DNA from 2 places in the Collinsella sp. AM16-21 genome. Region 2 is predicted to be linked to the other one. Evidence: predicted binding sites of a transcription regulator. Region 2 holds the regulator's gene; the other holds the start of a gene.
What was found. Region 2 encodes NrdR, which represses ribonucleotide reductase genes. Its sites were predicted from a motif close to AAACACNATATATNGTGTTT; they were not measured.
Positions count from the first base shown of each region.

Region 1: a site for NrdR is predicted at 3,614-3,633, ahead of nrdD (anaerobic ribonucleoside-triphosphate reductase). Genes of this name have one in related genera too.

Region 1 is NZ_QRKJ01000006.1:45,197-51,236, forward strand. It holds gene DW180_RS04530 (anti-sigma factor antagonist) at 1-435, shown strand, start outside; tRNA gene DW180_RS04535 (tRNA-Gly) at 541-616, shown strand; tRNA gene DW180_RS04540 (tRNA-Cys) at 652-725, shown strand; tRNA gene DW180_RS04545 (tRNA-Gly) at 768-843, shown strand; gene DW180_RS04550 (glycoside hydrolase family 13 protein) at 1,179-2,912, shown strand; tRNA gene DW180_RS04555 (tRNA-Gly) at 3,055-3,130, shown strand; tRNA gene DW180_RS04560 (tRNA-Val) at 3,134-3,208, shown strand; gene nrdD (anaerobic ribonucleoside-triphosphate reductase) at 3,889-6,040, shown strand, end outside.
Region 2 is NZ_QRKJ01000010.1:77,884-83,923, reverse strand. It holds gene DW180_RS06990 (glycosyltransferase) at 1-862, shown strand, start outside; gene dut (dUTP diphosphatase) at 1,256-1,699, opposite strand; gene nrdR (transcriptional regulator NrdR) at 1,704-2,147, opposite strand; gene DW180_RS06975 (LysM peptidoglycan-binding domain-containing protein) at 2,199-2,648, opposite strand; gene lexA (transcriptional repressor LexA) at 2,812-3,456, shown strand; gene DW180_RS06965 (heparan-alpha-glucosaminide N-acetyltransferase) at 3,456-4,160, shown strand; gene hflX (GTPase HflX) at 4,145-5,434, opposite strand; gene miaA (tRNA (adenosine(37)-N6)-dimethylallyltransferase MiaA) at 5,434-6,040, opposite strand, start outside.

The DNA.
Region 1 (6,040 bases), on a different contig from region 2:
GCCATTCCGGTGGGGGAATTGCCTCGCTGGAGCAAGAGTGTCGAGGTGCGCCAGGGTATCGAGAACCTTCCATACTATCGTCATCGTATTGCCGAGCTACTCGAACCGCTTCCCCTGAGGCGGGATGAGCGCTATGACGTCGCGTTGGCATCGGGCGAGGCGCTGGGCAACGCGTATGACCATGCGGGCGGTATCGGATGCATCCTGACGGTTCAGGCCTATGGCGATCGTGTCGTGATTGAGGTTGTCGACCGTGGGGCGGGCTATTCGATTGACGGGTCGAGTGAACCGGTTACGACTGAGGAGCGCGGGCGTGGGATCAAGCTCATGCGCATGTTAGTCGACAACGTGGAGGTTGCCCGTCGTACTGATGGTGCCGGTACGCGCGTTCGGATGGTAAAGCTGTTTAGCGGAACATTGGAATCGTGCGCCTAGTAAATCGTTTTGGCATGTATATCTGCCAAGAGCATGTGGCGAACAACTTTTTTGAAAAAAGTACTTGCGTCTTTTGGGCAACTCGCGTAAATTAATAACCCGCAAGCGGACATGGCTCAGTTGGTAGAGCACAACCTTGCCAAGGTTGGGGTCGCGGGTTCGAGCCCCGTTGTCCGCTCCATTGCATTTCCGGACCGTCTCAAGCGGTCCTTTTTCGGCGAAGTGGCCAAGTGGTAAGGCAGAGGCCTGCAAAGCCTTTACCCCCGGTTCGAATCCGGGCTTCGCCTCCAGGCAACATCCGGGCGCTCCGGCGCCCGTTTTGTTTTACATATGCGGACATGGCTCAGTTGGTAGAGCACAACCTTGCCAAGGTTGGGGTCGCGGGTTCGAGCCCCGTTGTCCGCTCCAACTATCTTACGCGGTTCTAACGAACCGCGTTTTTTGTTGACGCTGCGCGGGCCCCGGGCACCCCATCTTGCCCCCCAATCGTCGGTCGCGTACATAAAGTACGCTTCCCTCCTCTTTCGCGGCAACCTGGGGCACCCGGAGCCCGCTCGCTGTCGTGGCCGGGGGAGTAAGTCTTCCGTTCTTTTCACTAATCGATCGATTCGTCCCAGGAGGCTCGAGCCCGAGAGGGGGCGAGCGTTTGGGGCGTGGCTGCGGCGTTGATTGCCGTGAATGTCAGCTTTGGGCGTATCATCGTGGGCATCTCGCAAAACCTCGTTGCAAGGGAGATTCATCCCATGGCTACAGAAAAGTCCTCTTCGCGCTCATGGATGTCCGATGCCGCGATTTATCAGATCTACCCGCGCTCGTTTAAGGATTCGACTGGTTCGGGTCTGGGCGATATCGCGGGCATTACCCAGCAGATGGACTATCTTGAGCGGCTGGGTATCGAGGCCATCTGGCTGAGTCCGTTTTACCCATCGCCTCTTGTCGATGGCGGCTATGATGTGGCGGACTACTGCGATGTCGACCAACGTCTCGGCTCGCTTGACGACTTCGATGACATGATCGCCGCGGCTCACGCGCGCGGCATCAAGGTCATCGTCGACATCGTACCCAACCATTCGTCCAACCAGCACCCCTGGTTCAAAGCCGCTCTTGCTTCCGGCCCCGGATCGCCCGAGCGCGCCCGCTATATCTTCCGCGATGGTCGCGGCGAGCATGGCGAGCTGCCTCCCACCAATTGGAATGCCAACTTTGGCGGCCGTGCCTGGACGCGTGTTGCGGACGGTCAGTGGTATCTGCACATGTTTACGCCCGAGCAGCCGGACTTTGACTGGTCATGCCCCGAGGTTCGCGCGTTCTTTTGCGACGTTCTAGCGTTTTGGAGCGATCGAGGCGTTGATGGCTTTCGCATTGATGTGGCACACGGTCTCGCCAAGGATCTCGACCGCGATGATCTCGACCAGTGGCATCTCGCCGAGGGCGATGACATGGTTGACGACGGCACCCATCCGCTGTGGGATCGCAACGAGGTTCACGAGATCTATCGCGAGTGGCGCCGCGTGTTCGACCGCTATAATCCGCCGCGCAGCGCTGTTGCCGAGGCGTGGGTGCTGCCCGAGCGCCAGTATCTCTACGCGCGCCCCAGCGAGCTTGGCCAGACATTTAACTTTGAGTTCGCCAAGGCCACTTGGACCTATGATGACATGCACGCTGCAATCGAGGAGGGCTTGAAGGCAGCCATCGAATCCGATTCCGCCTCGACCTGGGTACTTTCCAACCACGACGTGCCTCGTGTGGCGACGCGCTTCGCCCTGCCGCAGATCAAGGCGACGCGCTACCACCAGATTGCGCTCGACTGGCTCTTACGCGACGGGTCGTCTTATGACGAGGACCGTGAACTCGGCGAGCGCCGCGCGCGGGCGGCCCTTTTGCTTGAGCTGGCGCTTCCGGGCTCGGCATACGTGTATCAGGGTGAGGAGCTCGGCCTTTTTGAGGTGGCTGACATCCCGTGGGCTGCACTCGAAGATCCCACTGCGACCAATACGCACGGATCGAAGCGCGAGAAGGGGCGCGACGGCTGTCGTGTGCCCCTGCCGTGGGTGGCGACGGACGATCCCGCGCAGGGCGGATCGTTTGGATTTTCGCCGATGGACGCCGATGTGGCGCCCCATCTGCCGCAGCCTGCATGGTTTTCCGATTACGCTGCCGATAGGGAAGAGGCGGACCCGACATCGATGCTTGCGCTCTATCGTGACGCCCTCTGGCTGCGGCGCAAGCTGCGCGGGTGCGCTAACGATCTTGCGTGGCTCGATCTTGACGGGCGCACCGGCCTTGCGGATGGTGCCGAGGGCGCTGAGGGCGGCGTCATCGCCTATCGCCGCGACAACGGCTGGGCGTGTGTGACGAACTTCGGTGCAGCACCCGTGGAGCTGCCGGCGGGCAAGGTCCTGCTCACCTCATCACCGCTTGCAGACGGCAGACTTGCGCAGGACAGCTCTGCCTGGATCATGCTCGCTGAGTTGTAGGGGGCCTCTTGCGGCGAGTTTGCGTTTGCTCGCGCTTTCCGTGGTGGCTGATGTCTTCGCGAGGTTCGAGAGGGCGTCGCAAAACTTTTCAAAAAAAGTTCTTGCATAGGATGCGGGTATCACGTAAGATTAATCCCCGTAAGCGGACATGGCTCAGTTGGTAGAGCACAACCTTGCCAAGGTTGGGGTCGCGGGTTCGAGCCCCGTTGTCCGCTCCATTTGGGCGTTTAGCTCAGGGGGAGAGCGCTTCCCTGACACGGAAGAGGTCAGAAGTTCAAATCTTCTAACGCCCACCAAATGTTCGCAGCCCAGAGGCTTAGCCTCTGGGCTGTTTTGTTTTGTTCGCCAAATGGGTCGCCAAATACGTCACCAAATTTCGAGTTTTTTGATCTTCTGGGATGCTTCTCAGTAGTCATCCGAGAAAACTCTCATCTTCTCTGTTTGCATACACATATCTTTCAAGGATTCGTGCCGCGGTTACATGGGGCTCGGCAAGGCACGACCGCAACATGTTGGTCAAGCATAATCTTTTGGATTCTTTTGGCGTGAGCGGCTTGGTTTTGGTAGGATTTGTCAGCGGCTTGACTAAGGGGGTTTTATAACTGCCATGCAGGTAGCCGTGTTGGTAACGTTTTACCGACTTGCCAAGAACCCCTCATAATTAATGCGTCTGCAAAATGACCAATTGCTTTGACCTGCTGAAACACTATATGTTGTGTTTGAACTAAAAAAAGAATACAGGATATAGATGCCTCTTTGTCGTATGATAGATGGCGGACAGAGAACGAGGACCTTATTTGCCCCATTTGGATAGATCTTTGAGCCGCTTGATCGGCCGCGAGGATTGTCCGCATGAGGACCTATGGTTTATCGAGAACACAGATTGCGCGACGGCGCCGCAAGACAGGGGCAAGCCCTGCCGGGCATCGTTTGGCTCTGAAGCGCAATGAGACTACGACGCGAAAGAGGCAAGAGGATGAAGATCATCAAGCGCAGCGGCACCGAGGTTGTCTTTGACATCGATAAGATCGTCAATGCGATTCGCGCCGCAAACTTGGAGGTCGAGGAGAGCTCTCGTCTAACCGACCGCCAGGTGGTTTATGCGGCGCAAAACGTCGCCGAGGCATGCGAGAACGCGGGCCACACCGTTTCGGTCGAGGAGATCCAGGATTTGGTCGAGGACGAGATCATGCGTCTCGACTGCTACGAGGTCGCCCGCCACTACATCATCTATCGCTATGTTCAGAGCCTGAAGCGCCAGAAGAACACGACCGATGACAAGATCCTGTCGTTGATCGAGTGCAATAACGAAGAGGTCAAGCAGGAGAACTCTAACAAGAACCCGACCGTCAACTCCGTTCAGCGCGACTACATGGCCGGCGAGATTTCCAAGGACCTGACTCAGCGCGTGCTGCTGCCCCAGGAGATCGTGGATGCCCACAACGAGGGCTTGATCCACTTCCACGATTCCGACTACTTTGCCCAGCACATGCATAACTGCGACCTGGTGAACCTGGAGGATATGCTCCAGAACGGCACCGTTATCTCGGGCACGCTGATCGAGAAGCCGCATAGCTTCTCGACTGCCTGCAACATCGCGACGCAGATTATCGCCCAGGTTGCTTCCTCCCAGTACGGCGGCCAGTCTATTTCGCTGACCCATCTCGCCCCCTTTGTTGAGGTGAGCCGTCAAAAGATTCGCGGCGAGGTTGCCCGCGAGCTCGAGGAGCTCGGTGTTTCGGCATCTGCCGAAAAGGTCCGTGAGGTCGTTGAGGACCGTCTGCGTGACGAGATCCGTCGCGGCGTCCAGACGATTCAGTATCAGGTCGTGACCCTTATGACCACCAATGGCCAGGCGCCGTTCGTGACGGTCTTTATGTATCTCAATGAGGCCCGTACGCCCCAGGAGAAGCACGACCTTGCCATGATCGTGGAGGAGACGCTTCGTCAACGCTATGAAGGCGTTAAGAACGAAGCCGGTGTGTGGATTACCCCGGCATTCCCCAAGCTTATCTATGTACTCGAGGACGATAACGTTCACGAGAATTCCCCGTACTTCTACCTGACCCAGCTTGCTGCCAAGTGCACCGCCAAGCGCATGGTGCCCGACTACATCTCCGAGAAGAAGATGCGCGAGCTCAAGCTGTCGAAGGGCGAGACCGCCGGCAACGGCGATTGCTACACCTGCATGGGTTGCCGCAGCTTCTTGACGCCCGACCGCTCGGGCAACGGCTTTAACAATGTCGCCAACGCGCTGAACTATGACCCGACCAAACCCAAGTACTATGGCCGCTTTAACCAGGGTGTTGTGACCATCAACCTGCCCGATGTCGCGCTGAGCTCGCATCAGGACATGGACAAGTTCTGGAAGATCTTCGACGAGCGCCTTGAGCTGTGCCACCGTGCTCTGCTGTGCCGTCATGAGCGCCTGATGGGCACGCTTTCGGATGCCGCGCCGATTCTTTGGCAGTACGGTGCCCTAGCGCGTCTGAAGAAGGGCGAGACGATCGATAAGTTGCTCGTGGGCGGATACTCTACCATCAGCCTTGGCTATGCCGGCCTGTATGAGTGCGTCAAGTACATGACGGGCCACAGCCACACCGAGAAGGAAGGCACGCCGTTTGCCATGGCCGTCATGCAGCGCATGAACGACAAGTGCGCGGAGTGGAAGGCCGAAAGCGATATCGATTTCTCGCTGTACGGTACGCCGTTGGAGTCGACGACCTACAAGTTCGCCAAGTGCCTGCAGCGCCGTTTTGGTATTATCCCGGGCGTGACGGACAAGGGCTACATTACCAACAGCTATCACGTCCACGTGTCCGAGGAGATCGATGCCTTCGATAAGCTTAAGTTTGAGGGCATGTTCCAGCAGCTTTCGCCGGGCGGTGCTATCTCTTACGTTGAGGTTCCCAACATGCAGGACAACCTCAAGGCTGTCATTCGCGTGATGCAGTACATCTACGACAACATCATGTACGCCGAGCTCAACACCAAGAGCGACTACTGCCAGGTGTGCGGCTACGATGGCGAGATCAAGATTGTTGAGGACGATGGCAAGCTGGTGTGGGAGTGCCCCAACTGCGGCAACCGCGACCAGGAGAAAATGAACGTCGCTCGTCGTACGTGCG
Region 2 (6,040 bases):
AGCCAATGTTGCCGTGGGCGCCCGCGTAATTACGGGTATCGATTATCCGGTCATCTGCGTACCGACCGACTACGAAGTCGAGGGATGGTGGCCCCACAAGGACACCGATTTATTCTGTGTTGCCAACGAATTTATGGCCGAAACGCTGCGTCCGCGCAAGGTGCTCGAGACAAAGATTCGCATTACCGGCATTCCTATTCGCACCGGATTCGACACGGATTACGATCGCGAGGAAGAGCTAGCTAAGTTCAACCTCCCCACCGACAAGACCGTCGTGCTGGTAATGGCCGGTGCCAGCTTGCCTCAACCGTACGTTCGCTTTCGCGCGGAGATGGACCGCACCCTCCCCTTCCTACGCAGCTTCGAAGACATGCACTTTGTCTTTTTGCCGGGCAAAGACACCGAATATGCCACCCGCCTCAAAACGCTCTTCGACGCCATGAAGCTCGAAAACGTCACGGTTCTGGACTATGTCGATGATATGGCAGCGCTTATGCTCGGCTGCGACCTGGCAATTCTCAAATCGGGCGGACTCACCGTCACCGAATGCCTGTGCGCACACCTGCCGATGATCCTGTTGGGCAAGTCCTATGGCCAGGAAAAGGCCAACACCACCATGCTCACCGGCATGGGCGCCAGCATGCATGTCACCACCGCACGAGAGCTCATCGTGACGTTGCGACATCTCCACGATCATCCTGAGTCGCTCAAGGCACTGCTCATCAACGGCGAAGTACTACGCCGCCCCCACGCAGCCGAAGACATAGCCATCGCAACCATGGAGCTCGTAGGCAAACCCCAAAAGCGCAAACGAGCCTTCTGCCGCTTCTACTGGGGCGGAAAACCCGCGCACATCCGCTAGCGTCTTAATTTCCGCTTGCCTGCGGGAGGCCCCTATATATCATCCCGTGCTCAAACATTCTCGCTTCGCTGCGAAACTGCGCGCGGGACGATATATAGGGGCCTCCCGCAGGTAAGCTGCGTTAACGTACCAGCGGCTATACCAGATTCCCCACCAGTAGAATCTGCAAAGGGGAACCAGAAAATATAAATACAGTAAGTCGATGCGACAAAGGAGGCGTCCCTTCATCGCATCGACTTACTAGAAAAGTAAATATTGTTTCAAGCGAGTAGCCGCCCGCCCGGGGCTTACCTATATCGTTCCACGCGCAGTTTCGCAGCGAGCGAAGCGACGCGAGAATGTTTGAGCATGGAATGATATAGGTAAGCCCCGGGCGGGAGGGATACGGGCGCCCTAGGCGATGCCGCTGGAGCCGAAGCCTCCTTTGCCTCGGTCGGTTTCGTCTAGTTCTTCTACTTCTATGAGATTGACCGTGGGGACTTCTTGGATGACGAGTTGGGCTATGCGGTCGCCTTTATTGATTTGAATGTTATTGGAGGGATCCAGGTTGATGAGGATAACCTTGAGTTCTCCTCGGTAGTGGGCGTCGATGAGGCCCGGCGTATTGACTATAGACAGGCCCTGCTTGATGGCCAAGCCGCTGCGGGGCTGGACGAAGCCGGCGTAGCCATCGGGCAGGGCGATGGCCAGCCCCGTAGAGACCAGACGGCGTTCGAAGGGCTTCAGGACGCAGTCTTCGTTGGAGCGTAGATCCAAGCCGGCATCGGTGGGATGGGCGTATTTGGGAAGCTCGAGGGTGGGGTCGAGACGCTTTATGTTGACGGTAATGTTGGACATGGAATCACCTTAGCTTGTCGAGCTCTTGCAGAAATTCATCGACGTCTTTGAAATCGCGGTAGACCGAGGCAAAACGGATGTACGCAACCTTGTCGATCTTGGCCAAGCGCTTGAGCACCATGTCACCCAACTCATGGGACGTGACGGCCGTCAGCGTGCGAGAGCGAAGCTCGACCTCGATGTCATCGATAATCTCATTGAGCTTCTTAGTGTCGATATCGCGCTTGATGGTGGCGCGCATCAAGCCGACAAGAAGCTTATTGCGATCGAACCGCTGCTTAGTTCCATCTGACTTAATGACCTCGATAGGGTCCTCGCATCGCTCAAACGTTGTAAAGCGGTAGTTACACGAGCAACATTCGCGACGGCGCTTAATGGTGTTATTTGACTCCTGCATACGGGAATCAACGACGCGGGTATGTGCCTTGCCGCATTTGGGACAGCGCATGGTACCTCCTCTTAAACGATAACAAGGGTACCATGCGCAGCGCGATAATGATTACGAACGAGCAGGAACCTTAAGATGCGCACCGGCGGCGAGCGAACCATGCTCCAGATGATTGACGCTACGGATCATGTCGGAAGTCTCTTGCGTGGAAAGGCCTTCGATTGGATATTCTTCGGCAAGCGACCAAAGAGAATCGCCAGGCTGAACGCGAATGGTCTCGTAGGTAATGTTGGAAACGGACTCGGCATACGCGGCGTGACGAGCGCTAAAGACCGACATAGCGAGGACAAAGAAGAGCGTAAGCGCAACGGCGACGGCGACAATCGTCGGAACCTTCAGGGCAACGCGGGCCGGCGCGACTACAGCCTGCTGATTGCGCGCAGGCTTTACGGTCAAAGGCTGAAAGCCGGAGCGGCCACCCTGAACAACCGTAAAAGTGGGTTCTGCAGGCGTCTCGAGCTTAAGGGCGAGGTTTCCCTGGACCATATTCGTTACGTTCATCATGTTCTCCTCTCGCGTGTTTTGCTGAGAACAGTTTTATCAAGCCGCGCGGACAAAAATGTCTAGCGCGAGAACGAATGTTCGGTTATTATTATCTTCGAACAGTTGTTCCTGTCAAGCAAAATTCGAACATTTGTTTGACATGGGTAGAGAGGATGCCCTGATGGCTCGCAAAATTACCAAGCGTCAGCAGCAAATTTACGACTTCATCAAGGAATATCAGCAGGAGAAGGGTTATCCGCCCAGCGTGCGCGAGATGGCTTCTGCCGTGGGCCTTTCCTCCCCCAGCACCGTGCACGCCCATCTCTCTGCCCTGGAGGCGCGCGGGCTACTCAAGCGCGATGCCACCAAACCGCGCGCCCTGGAACTCTTTAACGAGGATGGTTCCTCTGTCTCAATTTCCAAATCTGACGAGCCCACCGCACCTCGCGGAACGGTCTCGCTACCGCTCGTTGGTCGCGTCGCGGCTGGGATTCCCATTCTGGCAGAGCAGAATATCGAAGACACGTTTACTATCCCGACCGAAATCGCCACTGATCAGGGTTCCTTTATCCTTGAGGTGCATGGGAGCTCAATGATCAATGTCGGCATCTTCAATGGCGATTACATCATCGTCCGTGAACAAAAGAGTGCCATGAATGGCGAAATTGTCGTGGCCATGATTGATGGTTCGGCGACCGTCAAGACGTTCTACAAGGAGCAGGGGCGTGTGCGCTTGCAGCCCGAGAACGACACTATGGAACCTATCTATGCAACGAATCCCGTTATCCTGGGCAAAGTCGTCGGCTTGATGCGCCGGTTCTCGTAATGCAAAAACGCATAACCATCTTTGATACCGTCCGCGGGTTTACGATGATTTCTATGGCAGGTTTTCACGCTTGCTATGATCTCGCCTACCTGTACGGCTGGGATATGCCTTGGTTTACCCAGACTGTCTTTCAAGACGTCTGGCGAGCCAGCATCAGCTGGGTATTTTTGTTTATCGCGGGTTGGATGTGCACGCTCTCACGCAACAATGCCAAACGAGCGGCTAAGTACGCTGCCGCAGCTTTGGTCGTCTGGATCGCAACAACGCTCGTATCGGTCGACGATTCAGTGAACTTTGGCATCATTTATTGCATGGCGGTGTGCACCGCGGTGGTTGCGTTCACCCGTCCGTTACTCCAAAAATTACCGGGCTCATGGGGCATCGCAGCGTGCCTTGTTCTTTTTGCCCTAACCTGGGGCATTCCAAAGGCGGTCTACCCACTCCCCTACCTGGCATGGCTTGGATTCCCAGGCCCGGGTTTTGTTTCGGGAGATTACTATCCGCTCATACCGTTTGTCTTTATGTACCTTACCGGCTTTTTTGCTGCCCAGGCAGCACAAGCATCAAGTCTCGAAGCGCCAGCATGGGCATACGCCAATCCTATCCCGGCGCTCGCAGTCCTGGGTCGGCATGCCTTACCGTTCTACCTGCTCCATCAGCCAGTCATTCTAGGCGTGCTAGAAATCGTTTATTCCGTACGATAGCGCTCGAGCCGCGGTGCAATACGAGCCGGCAACTTCGCCACAATGCGAACGCCGTCCTCGAGATATTCCTCATGCAGAAGGGTTCCCTGCTCATGCACCAGCGTGATGAGAGCGCCCTCGCGATACGGGATATCAGCGGAGAGCAACACATCGGTGGCAGCTGCCTCGCGAGCAATCCGGTCGACGAGATCGTCGAGCCCCTCGCCCGTTTGGGCCGAGAACAGAACGGCCTCCGGATAGCGACGACGGAAACTCAATCGATCGACGCTATCGAGAAGATCGATTTTATTGAATACGGTCAGCGTTAAACGCTCTCCGGCGCCGATCTCATCAAGCACGCGGTCGACAGCCTCCAGCTGCCGCTCATAGTCCTCGTCAGACGCATCTACGACTTTGAGAATTAGATCGGCACCCAAAACCTCGGACAGCGTCGATTTAAAGGCATCGACCAGACCATGCGGCAGCTTTTGAATAAAGCCGACGGTATCGGTAATCGTCATGCCGCGACCGCCGGGCAGACGATACGAACGCGTCGTCGGGTCGAGCGTAGCAAACAGCTTGTCCTGCGAAAGTACCGTAGAGCCGGTCAGACGATTGAGCAACGTCGATTTACCGGCATTGGTATAACCGGCCAACGCGACGCGAAACGCCGGTGACTCAATGCGACTCTTGGATTGAACATCGCGACGCTGTTCAACCTGCTTGAGCTCACGACGAAGCGCAGCGATCTTATTACGAATAAGGCGACGGTCGACCTCGAGCTGACTTTCGCCCTGACCAAAACGTGAGCCGATGCCGCCGCGCGTCTGCTCCTTGGCGAGATGGCTCCACATGCCACGCAGGCGAGGCAACAAATATTGAAGCTGTGCCAGCTGTACCTGCAGGCGTCCCTCACGCGTCTGAGCATGCAGGCCAAAGATATCCAGGATCAGTGCTGTACGATCGATAATCTTTACCGGCTCGCCCACAGCTTTCTCCAAATAGGATTGCTGCGAGGGCGTCAGGTCGTCGTCAAAAATAACGACATCGGCATCCATGCGATGCACCAGGCCGCACAGCTCTTCTACCTTGCCGGAACCGATAAACGATTTAGGATACGGCTTTACCAAACGCTGCGACAAGCGTGCCACGCACTGAGCACCAGCTGTGTGGGCAAGACGCTCCAGCTCATCAAGCGAGCGATCGAGCGGCCATGCATTGTCGCGCCACTCAACACCAACTAAAATGGCACGCTCGGGCTCGGGTGCCGTGGGAACAAGGGGGAAACGGGCCATTAGGCAGCCTCAATACGATGCAGGATATCCTCAACGACCTCATCGATCGTACATTCATCCATATCAAACCACACGATACGGTCATCGCGCTTAAACCACGAAAGCTGACGCTTGGCATAACGACGCGAACGCATCTTAATGAGTTCGCGAGCCTCATCCATGCTCATCACGCCATTGAAAGCATCAATGATCTCTTTATAGCCAATTGCCTGCATCGACGTCAGGGCATCTCCCAGCCCCTGGCCCATAAGACCGCGGACCTCATCGACAAGACCCTGCTCAAACATCAGATCGACGCGCTGGTTAATGCGCTCGTAGAGCACCTCGCGATTACGCGTCAGACCAAACCATAGGGCATGATAATGCTCGTGCGGAACACTAAACTGCGACTTTTGCTGCGCATAGGAGACGCCATCATCATGCATCTCGAGCGCACGAATCACACGGCGCACGTTATGGGGATGAATAACAGCAGCCGATTCTGGATCGCGCTCGGCAAGCAAGGCATGCAGTTCTTCCTCGCCAATACGCTCGGCAAGCTCCTGATAGCCCGCACGACGATCGTCCTCAAGTTCACCCGAGGGAAAGTCCATCTCATCGAGGGCG